Verminephrobacter eiseniae EF01-2: one gene and its partner. The protein of the gene in region 1 interacts with the protein of each later gene in a pairwise test. Links are inferred from orthologs where the notes say so. Each region holds a gene or a part of one and is shown on either strand. Other genes may lie near its edges. The genes, in order: rlmN and ftsZ.

What was found.
Region 2: the proteins of rlmN (region 1) and ftsZ interact in binary tests that used the Escherichia coli proteins (3 or more experiments, as listed by UniProt). The link is inferred for Verminephrobacter eiseniae EF01-2 from one-to-one orthologs.

The regions. Positions count from the first base shown.
Region 1 is NC_008786.1:96,620-105,322, reverse strand. Bases 3,276-6,239 are described here. They hold rlmN (23S rRNA (adenine(2503)-C(2))-methyltransferase RlmN), read left to right. Parts: upstream 3,276-4,151; coding sequence 4,152-5,327; downstream 5,328-6,239. Other genes in these bases: pilW (type IV pilus biogenesis/stability protein PilW), read left to right, coding at 5,483-6,239; ndk (nucleoside-diphosphate kinase), read left to right, coding at 3,713-4,138; VEIS_RS00435 (pseudouridine synthase), read left to right, coding at 3,276-3,593. Outside these bases: VEIS_RS00450 (peptidoglycan DD-metalloendopeptidase family protein), read left to right, coding at 1-86; VEIS_RS00445 (RluA family pseudouridine synthase), read left to right, coding at 92-1,126; SMC-Scp complex subunit ScpB, read left to right, coding at 1,381-2,031; more of VEIS_RS00435, read left to right, coding at 2,031-3,275; more of pilW, read left to right, coding at 6,240-6,340; VEIS_RS00415 (helix-turn-helix domain-containing protein), read left to right, coding at 6,333-7,205; ispG (flavodoxin-dependent (E)-4-hydroxy-3-methylbut-2-enyl-diphosphate synthase), read left to right, coding at 7,205-8,530; hisS (histidine--tRNA ligase), read left to right, coding at 8,603-8,703.
Region 2 is NC_008786.1:5,064,753-5,073,420, forward strand. What follows is about bases 701-3,629. They hold ftsZ (cell division protein FtsZ), read left to right. Parts: upstream 701-1,508; coding sequence 1,509-2,750; downstream 2,751-3,629. Other genes in these bases: ftsA (cell division protein FtsA), read left to right, coding at 701-1,342; VEIS_RS22150 (LysR family transcriptional regulator), read right to left, coding at 2,793-3,629. In the rest of the region: VEIS_RS22135 (cell division protein FtsQ/DivIB), read left to right, coding at 1-108; more of ftsA, read left to right, coding at 110-700; more of VEIS_RS22150, read right to left, coding at 3,630-3,713; VEIS_RS22155 (5-oxoprolinase subunit PxpA), read left to right, coding at 3,932-4,711; VEIS_RS22160 (acetyl-CoA carboxylase), read left to right, coding at 4,768-5,013; VEIS_RS22165 (acetyl-CoA carboxylase biotin carboxylase subunit), read left to right, coding at 5,026-6,387; VEIS_RS22170 (5-oxoprolinase subunit B family protein), read left to right, coding at 6,412-7,347; VEIS_RS22175 (5-oxoprolinase subunit C family protein), read left to right, coding at 7,344-8,360; VEIS_RS27170 (MFS transporter), read right to left, coding at 8,489-8,668. UniProt on the Escherichia coli protein: Essential cell division protein that forms a contractile ring structure (Z ring) at the future cell division site. The regulation of the ring assembly controls the timing and the location of cell division.

The DNA of each region.
Region 1 (8,703 bases):
CCGATGCAGACCGCGTCAAGCTGCACTTCGAGATCCGCCGCAACGGCCGGCCGGTCGACCCGTCGCGCTACCTGCCTGCCCGCTGAGCACGATGCCGCACAGTCCGCCCGACGGCAAGGCCCCTGTCTGCGGGGAACTCGGGGAACCGGCCGGCGCGGGTGATGATCTGCTGGAGCCTGCCGATGAGGCCGACGGCGAACTGCGCCAGATGCAGATCGGGGCGCGCCAGCATGCCGCCCGGATCGATCGGGCGCTGGTGGAACTGGTGCCGGAGTTTTCCCGCAGCTATTTGCAGCAGTTGCTGGCGCAAGGAGGGGTCAGCCTCAACGGCCGGCCGGTGCGCAAAGCCGCCAGCCGCGTCAACGCCGGCGACCGGGTGGTGCTGGAAATGCGGCCCACGGTGCAAAGCCAGGCCTTCAGGCCGCAGCCGATGGACATCGATGTGGTCTACGAGGATGCCCACCTGCTGGTGCTGAACAAACCGGCGGGCCTGGTGGTCCATCCGGCGCCCGGCCACTGGAGCGCCACCTTGCTCAACGGCCTGCTGGCGCGCGACGCCAACGCGCTGCTGCTGCCACGGGCCGGCATCGTCCATCGGCTGGACAAGGACACCAGCGGCCTGATGGTCGTTGCCCGGGACCGTGCCACGATGGACGCATTGGTGGCGCAGATTGCCCGGCGCCAGGTCCAGCGCCAATACCTTGCGCTGGCGCATGGCGCCTGGAGCGGGCCTCGCAGCCGCTCCGTGCAGGCCCCGATCGGGCGCGATCCGCGCAACCGCCTGCGGATGGCGGTGGTGGACTTGGCGCGCCATGCGGGCAAGTGCGCGCGCACCGATGTCCTGTGCCTGGACGCAACGCCGCAGGGCTGCTGGCTGCAGTGCCGCCTGCACACCGGGCGAACCCACCAGATTCGGGTGCATATGGCCTCGTTGCAACACCCGCTGGTCGGCGATGGCCTGTACGGCGGCGCGCCGCTGGGAGCGCTGCAACGCCAGGCGCTGCACGCCGAGCGGCTGGCATTCGTGCACCCGGCGACGGGCCAGGCGCTACAGTTTCATGCCGAGGTTCCGCAAGACATGCAGCAAGCCCTGTCGTCGTGGGGGCTGGGCTACAATGCCCGCTGACGGCTGCCAAGGCCCCGTGCCCGATCTGGGATCGAGCCCGGCATGGCCGATACAGGCCCCCGACCCGAAGACGCAACGCCCATCGCGCCAAGCCCCGACGCGCTGTTTGCGTGCTGTCTGCACCCCGGCATGGCGCGCCGCGCCGTTTGCCTGGCTTGCCACTTCGCCCCATTGATTCGATGGGCCCCTGCTGTTGTTTTGTCTGATGTGCCGCCGGCTGCAATGCGTGGCCACTTTCCAGGAATCGCCAAACCATGAACACGGTGGATGCCAAACGGATCCTCGAAACGGCGCTGATCTGCGCGCCGCAGCCCGTGCCTTTGCGCGAGCTGCGGGTGCTGTTCAACGACGCGCTGGGGGCCGACACGCTCAAAGTGCTGCTGCAGGAGTTGCAACTGGACTGGGCGCAGCGCGGGGTGGAGTTGGTCCAGGTAGCGAGCGGGTGGCGTTTTCAGAGCCGCCCGCAAATGCGCGAGTACCTGGACCGGCTGCACCCCGAAAAGCCGCCGCGCTATACGCGGGCGACGCTGGAGACGCTGGCCATCATGGCCTACCGCCAGCCGGTCACGCGCGGTGACATCGAAGACATACGCGGGGTGGCGGTCAACAGCCTGACCATCAAGCAATTGGAGGACCGGGGCTGGGTGGAAGTGATAGGGCACCGGGACAGCGTAGGGCGCCCGGCGCTGTTTGCCACCACGCGCCAGTTTCTGGACGACCTGGGACTACAGTCGCTCGACCAGTTGCCGGTGCTCGACGACCCCTCGGGCGACACGGATGTGCTCGCCGCGATGGCCGCCGCAGCCCGGGGCCTGATCGCACCAGAGGCGGAGCCGGCGCCTGCCGAGGATCTTTTTCGGAACGAGCATGTGGATGCCCCGGCAGGCATCCAGGAAAGCACTTGATGAACGACACGACCCCAGACACTCCGGCAGCCGCTGCGCAGCCTGGCAGTGCCCCCGCGCACGCAGCGCGCGGCCAGGAAACAACGACGAGCACAGCGCGCGGCCAGGAAACAACGACGAGCGCAGCGCAAGGCCAGGAAACGACACGCACGGCGCCCGGCCAGGAAACGGCATGTGCAGCGCAAGGCCGGGAAACGCACACGGCGCACGACCCGCCAGCGGACACAGCCGCCACCCGGCAACAAGCCGGGCCGCCGCTGGCCGCGGTCGACGGGCCGGCCGAGCCAACGGCCGCCAGCGCAGAGGCTGGCGCGCAACGCGAGCGTCACCATCCGGCCGAACCCGGTGCCTCCAGGGGCAGGCCGCGTCCCCCAGGCCCGCGCAGGCCGGCGGCGATTGCGGTCGAGGGCTATCGGCTGGCCGATGTGGTATCGGGCCGGTTCGATGCCGACGATGCCGCGAGCGACCTGCCGCCCCCCAAGCGGGTGCTGCTGCCGCAGGTGGAAACGCCCAAACTGCACAAGGTGCTGGCCCAGGCCGGGCTAGGCTCGCGGCTGGAGATGGAGCAGCTGATTCTGGAGGGGCGCATCTCGGTGAACAACGAGCCGGCGCATATCGGGCAGCGGATACAGTTCGGCGACCAGGTCAAGGTCAACGGCAAGCCGATTCGCTACCGCATCGATCCGCCACCGGCGCGTGTGATCGCCTACCACAAGCCGGTCGGCGAGGTCGTGTCGCACGACGACCCGCACAACCGGCCGACCGTCTTTCGCAGGCTGCCGCGCCTGGTGCAGGGCAAGTGGCAATCGGTGGGGCGGCTGGACCTGAACACCGAAGGCTTGCTGCTGCTGACCAGTTCCGGCGAACTGGCCAACCAGTTGATGCACCCGCGCTTCGGACTGGAGCGCGAGTACGCGGTGCGGGTCCTGGGCGCGCTGAGCAACGAAGAAAAGCAAAAACTGCTGGACGGCGTGCGGCTCGATGACGGCATCGCATCTTTCGGCACCATCGAAGATGGCGGCGGGGAAGGCGCCAACTGCTGGTACCGGGTCACCATTGCCGAAGGGCGCAACCGTGAAGTGCGCCGCATGTTGGAAGCGGTCGGCCATGCCGTCAGCCGCCTGATCCGCATCCGTTACGGCGCGATGGTATTGCCGCGCGGCCTCAAGCGCGGGACCTGGCTGGAGCTCGACGAGCGCGACATCCGGGCACTGGCGCAGGCCGCTGGCGCGCGCGCGCCAGCACTGTCCACGCGCACGCCGACGGATGCGCGCGCGGGCAAGCAGCGCGAGCGCAGCGGCCCCCCGATGGGCAACGGGCCGCGACGCGGCCGGTCGCCGCAGGGGCCTGCCGCCGGCGCGCGCGCGCAGAACCCGCGCCGCGATGGCGGCGGGCAGGGCGTGGGGGCCGGTGGCAACCATGCCGGCCCGCGCGCAGCGGCCCAACCCGACCCGATGCAGACCAGCGTGGGTTATATCGGTGGCGACAGCCTGTCCAGGCTGCGCCAGAGCAAACGCCGCCCGGCAGGCGCGGGGCCTCGGCGCGGAGGCGGCGGGCGCTGAGCCGAAGGCGGCAGCAGAGTTCAAACCAGGGGCTGGCACGGTTAGAATCGCGCCCTTTGTTCGGCGGACATCCGGCGGACGAAATGCATCACTGCAACACACAATGTCAGGAAACCAACATGGCGATCGAACGCACACTCTCCATCATCAAACCCGACGCAGTGGCAAAGAACGTCATCGGCCAGATCTACGCCCGTTTCGAGGCTGCCGGCCTGAAAATCGTGGCGGCGCGCATGGTGCATCTGGCGCGTCCGGAAGCCGAGCGGTTCTACGCAGTGCACAAGGAGCGTCCTTTCTTCAAGGACTTGGTGGAATTCATGATCTCCGGCCCGGTGATGGTCCAGGTGCTGGAAGGCGAAAACGCGGTGCTCAAGAACCGTGAACTGATGGGCGCCACCGACCCCAAGAAGGCGCAAACCGGCACCATCCGCGCCGACTTCGCGGACAGCATCGACGCCAACGCAGTGCATGGCTCGGACGCCGCTGAAACGGCGCAGGCCGAAGTGGCGTTCTTCTTCCCCGGCCTGAACATCTACCCGCGGTGAACCAGCCCCCGCAATGAGCACGACCAACCTGCTGGAGTTCGACCGCGACGGACTGGCCGATTTTTGCGCGCGCCTCGGCGAGAAGCGGTTTCGCGCGACCCAGTTGTTTCGCTGGATTCACCAGCGCGGCGCCAGCGACTTCGACGCCATGAGCGACTTGGCCCGGGCCTTGCGCGACAAGCTCAAGGGCTGTGCGCGGGTGCAGGCCCCGCCGGTCATTTCCGGGCAGGCATCGGCGGACGGGAGCGTCAAGTGGTTGTTCGACGTGGGCGCCGGCAACGCCGTCGAGGCCGTGTTCATCCCCGAAGATGAGCGCGGCACGCTGTGCGTGTCTTCGCAGGCCGGGTGCGCGGTGGGCTGCCGTTTTTGCTCCACCGGGCACCAGGGCTTCAGCAGGAATCTGAGCAGCGGCGAGATCATTGCGCAACTGTGGTTTGCCGAGCATGCGCTGCGCCGGCGCCTGAAGACCGAAGACCGGGTGATCTCCAACCTGGTCATGATGGGCATGGGCGAGCCGCTGCAAAACCTTGCAGCGCTGCTGCCCGCGCTGCGCGTGATGCTCGATGACCATGGCTATGGCCTGTCGCGCCGGCGTGTGACGGTCTCGACCTCGGGCGTGGTGCCGATGATCGACCGCCTGGCCCGGGACTGCCCCGTGGCCTTGGCGGTTTCCCTGCATGCCCCGAACGATGCGCTGCGCGACCAACTGGTGCCGCTCAACCGCAAGTACCCGATCGACGAACTGCTGCAAGCCTGCAAGCGCTACCTGGCGCATGCGCCCCGGGACTTCATCACGTTCGAGTACTGCATGCTCGATGGCGTCAACGACCAGATCGGGCACGCCCGGCAACTGGTCGAACTGGTCGGGCGCGCGGCAATCCGCTGCAAGTTCAACCTCATCCCTTTCAATCCATTCCCCGCCTCGGGGCTGTTGCGGTCGGCGCACGATCAGATCCTGGCTTTTGCCCAGGTCCTGGGCGCTGCGGGCATCGTCACCACCGTGCGCAAGACCCGGGGGGATGACATCGCCGCTGCCTGCGGCCAGTTGGCCGGGGATGTCAGGGACCGCACCCGGGTCGCCGAGCGCATGGCAAAGCAGCGCACAATGCAACTTCAACTCCAGCTCAACTCCAGCCGCCGGGCTGAGCCGTCAGCAGCAGGGGTGATTGGATGCGGAGAATCGATTTAGCGGCATGACCCTATGCGTCTTACACATGAGCGCATACCGGTTTCCTTTGGGGCGCGCACCCTTGGCCGCTGTGAAGTGCGAGAACGGCGCCATCCAGCCTTTCGTGGTGAGTCCGATGGATGGCATGAATTGCGGAGCGATCAAGGAGGCACTATATGGTGGCAGGATTGACAGGTCATTGGCCGCATCGGGGTCATCGGACATTCACGGCATGTGGCGCAGTGCTCGCAGCGCTGGCAATGGTCTGTGTGGCGGCACTTGCCGGCTGCGCAAGCCGCAGCAGCCAGGGGGTCGTCAGCAATGCCGATGCCGGCTTGATCACCCCCTCGGACGAGCCGGAAAACAGGCGCCGCGCCCGTCTCCGGCTGGAACTGGCGGCCAATTATTTCGAGACCGGGCAGGCCGCCGTTGCGCTCGACGAAGTCAAGCAGGCCCTGGCGGCAGACCCGGAGTATGCCGATGCCTACAACCTGCGCGGCCTGATTTACATGGGGCTGAGTGATTTCCCGCAGGCCGATGACAGTTTCCGCCGTGCGCTGGCGTTGCGCGGGCAGGACCCCAGCTTGCTGCACAACTACGGCTGGCTGCTGTGCCAGCAGCACAAGTACCTGCAAGCCGACCAGTACTTTGCCCGCGCGATTGCCAACCCGGCCTACACCGCGCGCGGCAAGACGCTGATGACGCGCGGGCTGTGCCAGTCCGGCGCCGGGCAATTGGCCGAGGCCGAGCAGTCTTTTCTGAAATCCTATGAATTCGATGCCGCCAACCCGGTGGTGGGTTACCACCTCGCGGCCCTTTTGCTGCGGCGCAATGAACTGACCCGGGCGCAGTTTTACATACGCCGCCTGAACAACAGCGAGTTTGCCAACGCCGAGTCGCTGTGGCTGGGCATCAAGGTGGAGCACGCGCTGGGGGACTCCGTGGCCATGCGGCAACTGGCCGATCAATTGCGCAAGCGGTTTCCCGATTCGAGTGAGCTCGGGGCTTACGAGCGCGGGGCTTTCAATGACTGAGGCGGCCGACGGCCAGGCCACGGCCGGTGGCTTGCTGCGCCAGGCCCGCGAGGCATCCGGCATGCACATTGCGGCCTTGGCGGGGATCTTGAAAGTCCCGGTCAGCAAGCTCGAAGCGCTGGAGGCCGACGATCATTCCGTGCTCACCGATACCGTGTTCGTGCGCGCGCTGGCAGCCAGTGTTTGCCGGACACTGAAGGTGGATGCGGCGCCGGTGCTTGCGTTGCTCCCGCAAAACCTGCCGCGCCTGTCTGCCAACGGCGCCGGGATCAATGCGCCGGTCAAGAGCAGCGCCGCCTCTGCAACCGCCTTCCCGGGCTCGGCCTCGCGCTCGGTGATCCTGGTCGTGCTGGCCTTGCTGCTGGGGGCCTTGCTGCTGTTTTTCTACCCGCGCCATCCGCCCGACGCTGGCGTCACCCCGGCGCCTGCCGACGCTCCGGCGACCACCGGCTCTGCTGCGGACCCTGCTGCGCAGGCGCCGACGGCGGCCTCGGACATGGCGGCCGTGCCCGAGCCGCCGGCCGCAGGCATGGCCGGGAGCGCGGCCGTTCATTCTTCGGCGGCAATGGCCCCAGCGTCGGCGACCGCTGCCCAGGTGGCGGCCGGGGCGGGGGCCGGGGCCGGGTCGGCCCAACTGCTGGTATTGCGCGCCCGCAGCCAGTCCTGGGTTCAGGTGCGGGACGCCACCGGAGCGCTGGCTTTGCAGCGCACGCTGTCCGCAGGCGAGTCGGTGTCGGTGGCTGCGCCCACCCCGCTGTCGGTGGTGGTCGGCCGCGCCGATGGCACGGAGGCGTTGGTGCGTGGCAATCCTTTCGATCTGCGGGCTGTCGCGCGCGACAACGTCGCTCGTTTCGAGGTGAAATAATGGCCAACACCCGCGACCTCCTCGACACCACTCCTGGCGCCTGCGATGCCCCCTGCCGCGACGACGCGCCGGTGGCGATCGCGGCCCCGTTGCCCCGTCGCGCGCGCCAGGCCACCCTGGCCTGGGGGGCGCGGCTCGTCACCGTCGGTGGCGCGGCCCCGGTGCGCGTGCAGTCGATGACCAATACCGACACCGTCGATGCCATCGCCACCGCGATCCAGGTCAAGGAACTGGCGCAGGCCGGCTCCGAATTGGTCCGGATCACGGTCAACACCCCGGAAGCCGCAGCGGCCGTGCCCCATATCCGCGAGCAGCTCGACAAGATGGGCGAGAGCGTGCCTTTGATCGGGGATTTCCATTACAACGGGCACCGTTTGCTGACCGATTTTCCGGCCTGTGCCCAGGCCCTTTCCAAATACCGCATCAACCCGGGCAACGTGGGCCGGGGCGACAAGCACGACAAGCAGTTCGGTCAGATGATCGATGCCGCGCTGCGCTGGAACAAGGCGGTGCGCATCGGTGTCAATTGGGGCAGCCTGGACCAGGATTTGCTGGCCGATCTGATGGATGCCAACAGCCGCCGCAGCGTGCCATGGCAACTGCGCCAGGTGATGTACGAGGCGCTGATCAGCTCGGCGATCGGGTCTGCGCGCCGGGCCGAGGCGATGGGCCTCGATGGCGACCAGATCATCCTGTCGTGCAAGCTCAGCGGGGTTCAGGACCTGATCGCCGTGTACCGCGCATTGGCGCGCCGCTGCGACTACGCGCTGCATCTGGGGCTGACCGAAGCCGGCATGGCGACCAAGGGAACCGTGGCCTCGACGGCCGCATTGGCGGTGCTGCTGCAAGAGGGGATAGGCGACACCATCCGCGTGTCCTTGACCCCTCAGCCCGGGCAGGCGCGCGCGCAGGAGGTGCTGGTCGCCACTGAAATCCTGCAAGCGCTGGGCCTGCGCGCCTTTGTGCCCAGCGTCACGGCCTGCCCCGGCTGCGGCCGCACCACGAGCACCCTGTTCCAGGACCTGGCCAAGCAGATCGATGACTTTTTGCGTGACCGGATGCCGGTGTGGCGGCTGCGTTATCCGGGCGTGGAAAACCTGCGCGTGGCCGTGATGGGCTGCATCGTCAATGGTCCGGGCGAGAGCCGGCATGCGGATATCGGCATCAGCCTGCCAGGCACCGGGGAGGCGCCGGCGGCGCCGGTCTTCATCGACGGGCAAAAGGCCATGACCCTGCGCGGAGATAATATCGCCAGCGAATTTCATCAACTCGTCGAGCGCTACATCGAAAAACGCTTTGGCGCAATGGCTGCGCCCACCGTTTGAAAAAGAAAAGCCGTGAACAACGCAGCAAAAAAACCCTCGCCCGCGCCGGAAAAGCTGGCCGCAGTCAGGGGCATGAACGACATCCTGCCGCCCGAGTCGGCCCGTTGGGAGTGGCTCGAGGACAAGGTCCGCACCCTGATGGCGCGCTATGCCTATCGCAATATCCGCACCCC
Region 2 (8,668 bases), 5.0 Mb from region 1 along the record:
GCGGGTACGCCGGGCCAGGTCCTGGCGGGTACGCCGAGCCAAGCCCTGGCGGGCACGCCGCGCCAGACCACGGCAGCGCACGACACAACCGACAAGGGCAGAAACTGATATGGCACGAGAACACAGCAAAGACGTGGTGGTCGGCCTGGACATAGGCACGGCCAAGGTCATGGTCGTGGTGGCCGAAGTCTTGCCGCAGGGCGAGCTCAAAATCGCCGGCCTGGGCGTGGCCCCGAGCAACGGCTTGAAGCGCGGCGTGGTCGTGAACATCGACGCCACCGTGCAAAGCATCCAGCAAGCGCTCAAGGAGGCCGAACTGATGGCCGACTGCAAGATCCAGCGCGTATACACCGGCATCACCGGCAGCCATATCCGGGGCCTCAATTCGAGCGGCATGGTGGCCGTCAAGGACAAGGAGGTCACCTCCGCCGACGTGGCGCGCGTGATCGAGACCGCCAAGGCCATCAACATCTCCAGCGACCAGCGCCTGCTGCTGGTCGAGCCGCAGGAATTCGTGATCGACGGGCAGGACGTGAAAGAGCCGATCGGCATGAGCGGCCTGCGCCTGGAGGCGAAAATCCACATCGTCACCGGCGCGCAAAGCGCGGCCGAGAACATCATCAAATGCGTGCGCCGCTGCGGGCTGGAAGTCGAGCAGCTGATGCTCAACCCGCTGGCATCGAGCCAGGCCGTGCTCACCGATGACGAGCGCGAGCTCGGCGTGGTGGTGGTGGACATCGGCGCGGGCACGACCGACGTGGCCATCTTCACCGGCGGCGCGATCCGCCACACGGCGGTGATCCCCATCGCCGGCGACCTGATCACCAGCGACATCGCGATGGCGCTGCGCACGCCGACCAAGGACGCCGAGGACATCAAGGTCGAAAGCGGCTGGGCCAAGCAACTGCTGGCCGACCCCGAGGCCCAGGTCGAAGTGCCGGGCCTGGGCGACCGCAGCCCGCGCATGCTGAGCCGGCAGGTGCTGGCCGGCGTGATCGACCCCCGGGTGGAAGAAATCTTTCGCCTGGTGCAAGAGGTGGTGCGCGAATCGGGCTACGAGGAAATGCTGTCCTCGGGCATCGTGCTCACCGGCGGCAGTTCGATGATGCCCGGCATGATCGAGCTGGGCGAAGACATCTTCCTCAAACCCGTGCGGCGCGGCATTCCCAAATACGCCGGCGCCCTGTCCGACATGGTGGCCCAGCCCCGCGCGGCGACCGTGATGGGCCTGCTCGAAGAAGCGCGCCTGGCCCGCCTGCGGGGCTTCAAGGTGGCGCAAAAAAGCGGCTCGATGAAAACCGCATTCGGGCGCTTCAAAGACTTCATCGTGGGGAATTTCTGACCATGCCGTCGCCTGTCTGGCTCCCTGCCCACCCGCACCGCCGCCGCCAGCACCGGGCGCCGCGCCAGCGCTGGCGCTGCAGCACCGGGCCGCCACGCCCGCGAACGACCGGCCACCCGATGCCCCTTCCCCCATTGGCTACGAATTTGAAAACCAGGAGCTTTCCATGACCATCCAAATGATTGACGTCGAAGAATTTCACCAAGGCACCCAGATCAAGGTAATCGGTGTCGGCGGCGGCGGCAGCAACGCCGTCGAGCACATGATCGAGCGCCATGTCCAGGGCGTGGAATTCATCTGCGCCAACACCGACGCGCAGGCGCTGACGCGCAGTTCGGCCCCGTGCACGATACAGCTCGGCGACAGCGGCCTGGGCGCAGGCAGCAAGCCCGACAAGGGCCGCGAAGCCGCCGAGGCCGCCATCGACAACATCCGGCAGGCGATTGGCGGCGCGCACATGCTGTTCATCACCGCCGGCATGGGCGGCGGCACCGGCACCGGAGCGGCGCCGGTGATCGCCCGCGTGGCCAAGGAAATGGGCATCCTCACCGTGGGCGTGGTCACCAAACCCTTCCAGTGGGAGGGCGGGCGCCGCATGGGCAACGCCGACAACGGCCTGGCCGACCTGCAAGCCAATGTCGATTCGCTGATCGTGGTGCTCAATGAAAAGCTGCTCGAAGTCCTGGGCGACGACATCACCCAGGAGCAAGCCTTCGCCCATGCCAACGACGTGCTCAAGAACGCCGTCGGCGGCATCGCCGAAATCATCAACGAGTACGGCCATGTGAACGTCGACTTCGAGGACGTGCGCACCGTGATGGGCGAGCCTGGCAAAGCCATGATGGGCACGGCCACCGCCAGCGGCCCGGACCGCGCCCGCATCGCCGCCGAGCACGCCGTGGCCTGCCCGTTGCTCGAAGGCATAGACCTGTCGGGCGCCCGGGGCGTGCTGGTGCTGGTCACCGCCACCAAGGCCAGCCTCAAACTGGCCGAGTCGCGCCTGGCGATGAGCACCATCAACGCCTACGCCGCGCCGGACGCGAATGTGATCTTCGGCGCCGCCTACGACGACAGCCTGGGCGAGGATATCCGCGTGACCGTGGTGGCCACCGGCCTGCCGCACCCGAACACCAAACGCCAGCCGATCACGGTGCTGCAAGGCGGCCTGCGCACCGGCACGGACAACCGGGCGCGCCCGATGTCGATGCAGACACCGGTGGCAGGACTGGGCAGCATGGCCACGGGCATGGCAGCAGGCAGCCGCTCGTCCACCGACTACGGCAGCATGTCGGTGCCCAGCGTCTGGCGCACCAACCGCTCCCAGGCCGCAGCCCGTGTCGATGCGCTGTCCTCCGGCGGCATGGACGACGCCGATATCCCGGCCTATTTGCGCAAGCAGGCCGATTGATGGCTGCCGGCCGAAGGCGCGCTTGGCGCGCGCGCGGCGTTTTCAGCGCGCGCGGCCCGGCGCGGTCGGCGCGGGCTCCAGGTACGACTGCCTGAAGTAGTCGCGAAAAGCCTGCATCGCGGGCTGGTGGGTCGCGCCGGTTTTCCAGGCCAGCCCCAACTCCATCGCGGGCACGGCGTCCTTGAGCGTGACGGTTTCTATGCGCCGGCCTTCGAGCGACCAGGGGCGGTACACCATGTCCGAAAGAATCGCCACGCCCAGGCCGTTGGCGACCATGCTGCGCACCGCCTCGACCGACGAGGTGCGCAGCCGGATCCTGGGTTGGTGCGCGGTTTTGCCCCAGTAGCGCAGCGCGCTGTAGGCGGCTTCGTCGACGGTCAGCATGATGTACGGCTCGCCGGCCACATCGGCGAGCGTGACCTGGTCGCGCTCGAGCAGCGGGTGCTTGGCGGGCAGCCAGAGCCGGCGCGGCGAGCCGAAGAAGGTCTCGGTGGAGATTTCGCTGTTGACCACATTCGCGGTGAGCAGCACGCCGAGGTCGTAGCGGTTGGTGATCAGGCCCTCTTCGATCATTTCGCGCTGCAACTCGTGCACCTTCACTTCGATCTGCGGATAGCGCTGCGTGAAGCGTTGCAGGTGATGGGGCAGGAAGTAACCGAGCACGGTGTAGGTGGCGGCGATGCTCAGCAGTCCGGCGACCGACGCCGCTTCGCGGGGCATGCGCATCGCATCATCGGCTGCGGCAAGCACGTTGTAGGCATGGCTGAGGAAGCGCCGTCCGGCATCCGTCAGTTCCACGCCTCTGGACTGGCGCACGAACAGCGGCTGGCCGAGCATTTCTTCGAGCTCGCGGATCGCCGAGGTGACGGCCGATGCCGAGACGTTCAGTTGCACCGCGGCCTCGGACACCCGGCCGAGTTCGGCGACCGCAGAGAAATACTTCAGTTGGCGAATGCTCAGCATGAACTCATGTTTTCAAGCGTTGTGGCATCCGATTTTCAGAATACAGAGGCCCTGATGGACCTGCGGCAAACCCTTGGCCTGGGCGGGCGGGCCGGATTTTCCTGCGCCACCGGGCGTGATCGCGGAATTTCAGATACCTGACGGGTTGAAAATAGAACTGTTCGATGCCGCATCCGGCGGCTAATCTTGCGTCCTGGTTGAACGCAACGAGACCCCCCATGAAGCAGTGCATCGACTTGAACTCCGATATGGGCGAAGGCTTTGGCCCCTGGCGGATCGGTGACGGCATCGATGAGCAGATCATGCCGCTGATCAGTTCGGCCAACATCGCCACCGGCTTTCACGCGGGGGACCCGGGCACCATGCACAGAACCGTCGCGCTGGCCAAGGTGCATGGCGTCGGGGTCGGCGCCCACCCGGGGTTGCGCGACCTGGTTGGATTCGGTCGCCGCCATATCGACATCCCCGCCCCCGAACTGGTCAACGACATCATTTACCAGTTGGGCGCGCTCAGGGAGTTCGCGCGCCTGGCGGGCCTGCATTTGCAGCACATCAAGCCGCATGGCGCGCTGTACATGCACGCCGCGCGCGACGAAGCGCTGGCGCGGGCGCTGGTGGGCGCGCTGCAACTGACCGAACCCGGCCTGAGCCTGTATTGCATGGAGCAGTCGGTGACCTACCGCGTGGCGCGCGCGATGGGCCAGCCGGTGGTGCGCGAGTTCTATGCCGATCGCGACTACGACGCCACAGGCTCGATCGTGTTCACGCGGCGCACCGGGCGGCTCGACCCGCGCACCGTGGCCGACAAGGTGGTGCGCGCCTGCGTCGAGGGCCGGGTGCGCACGGTGCAGGGGGGCGATATCGCCATCGGCTTCGACTCGGTGTGCATCCACAGCGACACCCCGGGTGCGCTCGAACTTCTGCAGGCCCTGCGCCAGGCTTTGGCCGACAACGCCATCCGGGTCGCCGCCCTGCCGGAAGTTCTTCAAACCGCCTGAGCCGGCGACCACGGCGGCCCAGCGCGCCCCAAGCAACCACCACCGGAGCACCCACCATGCCGCAGATCGAAGTCCTGTCCCCGTTGCCCGGGATCTTCTACCGCCAGGCTGCGCCGGACGCGCCACCCTATGTCACCGAAGGCAGCCGCGTGCGCGTCGGCGATGTGCTCGGGCTGATCGAAGTGATGAAGCAGTTCAGCGAAGTGAGCGCCGAGGTGGACGGCGCCGTGCTGCGCTTTGCCGTCGGCAACGGCGATGCGGTGGAGCCGGGCCAGACGCTGCTGTTCATCGAAACCCCGTGAGCGCGCAAGACCATGAAGCCGGCCTTTGACACCTTGCTGGTCGCCAATCGCGGCGAGATCGCCGTGCGCATCATCCGCGCCGCGCGCGAGTTGGGCCTCAGGACGGTGGCCGTTTTCAGCGATGCCGATGCGGGCAGCCTGCCGACCCGGCTGGCCGACCAGGCGGTGCCCATCGGCCCGGCGCAGGCGGGCAAGAGCTATCTGAATGTCGCGGCGCTCCTGAACGCGGCCCGGTCGGTCGGTGCGGGGGCAATCCATCCCGGCTACGGCTTCCTGTCGGAAAACGCCGCCTTCGCCGAAGCAGTCACTGCGGCCGGCCTGGTGTTTGTCGGGCCTGGCGCCGCTGCGATCCGCACGATGGGCGACAAGGCGGCGGCCCGCCTGGCCGCGCAGCGCGCCGGCGTGGCGACCGTGCCGGGCAGCGCCGGCGCGGTGGACGGGATCGAGGAGGCGCTCCGCATTGCCGGCGACATTGGCTACCCGGTGCTGATCAAGGCCAGCGCGGGCGGCGGCGGGCGCGGCATCCACATCGCCGGCGATGCGAGCGAATTGCGCCAGGAACTGGGCCGGGCGCAGGCGCAGGCCAAAGCGGCCTTCGGCGACGCTGCGGTCTACCTGGAGCGCTTCATCCGGCAGGCCCGGCATATCGAGGTGCAGATCCTCGGCGACGGCAAGCGCGTCGTGCATTGCTTTGAGCGGGAATGCTCGTTGCAGCGCCGGCGCCAGAAAATCTGGGAAGAAGCGCCATGCGCCGCCATTGACGCGGCGACGCGCCAGGCGCTGTGCGACAGCGCGCTCGCGCTGGCCCGCGCGGTGGACTACAGCGGCGCCGGCACGCTGGAGTATTTGTACGACGAAGACACGCGCGCGTTTTTCTTCATCGAGATGAATACGCGCATACAGGTCGAGCATCCGGTCACGGAGATGGTGACCGGCGTCGATCTGGTCAAAGAAATGCTGCGCATCGCGCTCGGCGAGCCACTGCGCTTGCAGCAAAGCGACATTGCCCTGCGCGGCGCCGCCATCGAGGTGCGCATCAATGCCGAGAACCCGGCCAGAAACTTCATGCCCTGCCCGGGAACCTTGTCGTCGCTGCAAGTTCCGGGCGGCCCCGGCGTGCGCTTTGACAGCATGCTTTTTCCCGGCTGCCGGGTGCCGGCGTTTTACGACTCGCTGCTGGCCAAGTTGATCGTGCACGACGAGAACCGCCCGGCCGCGCTCGCGCGCCTGGAGCGCGCGCTCGACGAACTGGGCACCGAAGGGCTGACGACCACGCAGGGCCTGCACCAAAAGCTGGTGCGCGACCCGCAGGTGCGCGCCGGGCAATTGCACACCGGCTTCCTGGAAGCCTGGCTCGCCGCCCATCCGATGTGAAACCCCTTATCGCAGGATCAGGCCATGACCCCATCGACTCCATCGACTCCATCGACCCCCTCGACCCGATTGCCCCCGGCCCGCTACACCTTCGGCGGTGACGAGCACCTGTTCGTCGAGATCAGCCAGGAGATGTCGCTGCCGGCCTTCTTCAAAGGGATGGCGCTGACCACTGCGTTGAGCCAGCGCCGCATCGCCGGTGTCACCGAAGTCTGCCCGGCCAATGCCTCGTACCTGGTGCGCTTCGACCCGGACCAGATCGCGCCGAACCGATTGCTCGAGGTGCTCGAAGGCATCGAAGCCACGGCCGACGCTGCCGACATGGCGCTCGATACCCGCATCATCGAGCTGCCGGTGCTCTACGACGACCCGTGGACCCATGAGTGCCTGATGCGTTTTCGCGAACGCCACCAAGACCCGGCCAGCACCGACATCGAGTACGCCGCGCGGACCAACGGACACCGCAGCGTGGCGGACTTCATTGCCGCGCATTCGGGCGCGCCCTGGTTCGTCTCCATGGTCGGCTTCGTCGCCGGGTTGCCGTTTCTGTTTCAGATGGTCGAACGCGAGCGCCAGATCGAAGTGCCCAAGTACCTGCGCCCCCGAACCGACACGCCCCGGCTGACGCTGGGCCATGGCGGCTGTTTCGGCTGCGTGTATTCGGTGCGCGGAGCCGGCGGCTATCAGATGTTTGGCGTCACGCCGGCGCCGATCTTCGATCCCGAGCGGCGGCTGGCCTATCTGAAGGAGATGATGGTGTTCTTTCGCCCTGGCGACATCGTCAAGTGGCGCGCAATCACGCGCGCAGAGTACGAGCGCGACTGCGCCGCCGTCGAGGCCGGCACGTTTGACCTGCGCATCCGGCCGGTGCGGTTTTCATTGCAGCGCTTTCTGGCCGACCCCGACGGCTACAACGCCGGCCTGATCGCCAGCCTGCGCAGCCAAGGAGCATCAGCATGAGCGCCGCACGGCCGCCCGAAGGCGAAGGTGCTCCCGTGGGCATCGAGGTCATCGAGCCGGGGCTGGCGACAACGGTGCAAGACCTGGGGCGGCCGGGCTACTACCACCTGGGCATACCGCAATCGGGTGCGCTCGACCAATACGCGCTGCGGCTGGCGAACCTGCTGGTCGCCAACGATGAAACGGCAGCGGCGCTGGAATGCACGCTGCTGGCGCCACGGCTGCAATTTCGGCAAGACGCCATCATCGCGGTCACCGGCGCCGAGCTTGACGTGCGCATCGCGGGCCAGCCCGTCGCGCGCCATGCTGCGCATCTGATCGAGGCCGGACAGCAACTGAGCTTCGGCTTCATGAAAAGCGGCGCACGCGCCTACATCGCCGTGGCCGGTGGCATCGCTGTGCCGGTGGTGCTGGGCAGTCGCTCCACCTACGGGCTGGGGGCTTTTGGCGGCTTTGCCGGCCGCAAACTGCAAGCGGGCGACATATTGCCGCTGGGCATGGCCGCCAGGCCAGCCGCCATTGGCCGCGTAGCACCGCCGGAGTTCGCCGTGGCCACGCCCAAGGAGCAGCTACTGCGGGTTCTGCCCGGCCTGTACTTTCACAGACTGCACCAGGACTCGGCCGCCAGTTTCTTTGACGACTGCTGGTCGGTCGCGCCCGAGGCCGACCGCATCGGCTACCGCTACCGTGGCGGCCGGGCGCTGGCGTTCGAGCCGCGTGTGCAACCATTTGGCGCCGGCTCCGACCCCTCGAACATCGTCGACGCCGGCTATCCCTACGGATCGATACAGGTGCCCGGCGGCAGCGAGCCGATCATCTTGCACCGCGATGCCGTCTCCGGCGGAGGCTACGCAATGATAGGCACGGTGATCAGCGCCGACATGGACCGCATCGCGCAAATGCAGCCCCACCACAAGGCGCGCTTCATCCGCGTCGACATGGAGCAGGCGCTGGCCGCCAGGGCCGCTTACCGCGAGCGGCTGCACCGATTGCGCAGCGCGCTGACCACCTGACGCCACCCGAGCGCGCCGGCGCACCGGTACCCGGGCCTGCGACCGATCGTTGCCGTGGCCGCCGGCCGGGTGTGGCCGCGCTGCGGGGCTCGATGCCGGTTTTGCTCTGATCCATGAGAGACTGCAACTTACCGATGATTGGAAATTGCCGTCAACCACCATATCAGAAGCGCTGCCAGTGATATGACTGCTGCGATCCACATGGCGGTATGCATGCTGGCATTGAATGGATGGATGGCTACAGACAATGCCCCAAAAATTGCAACCCCAATGGATGCACCCGTTTGGCGGGACGAGTTTTGTACACC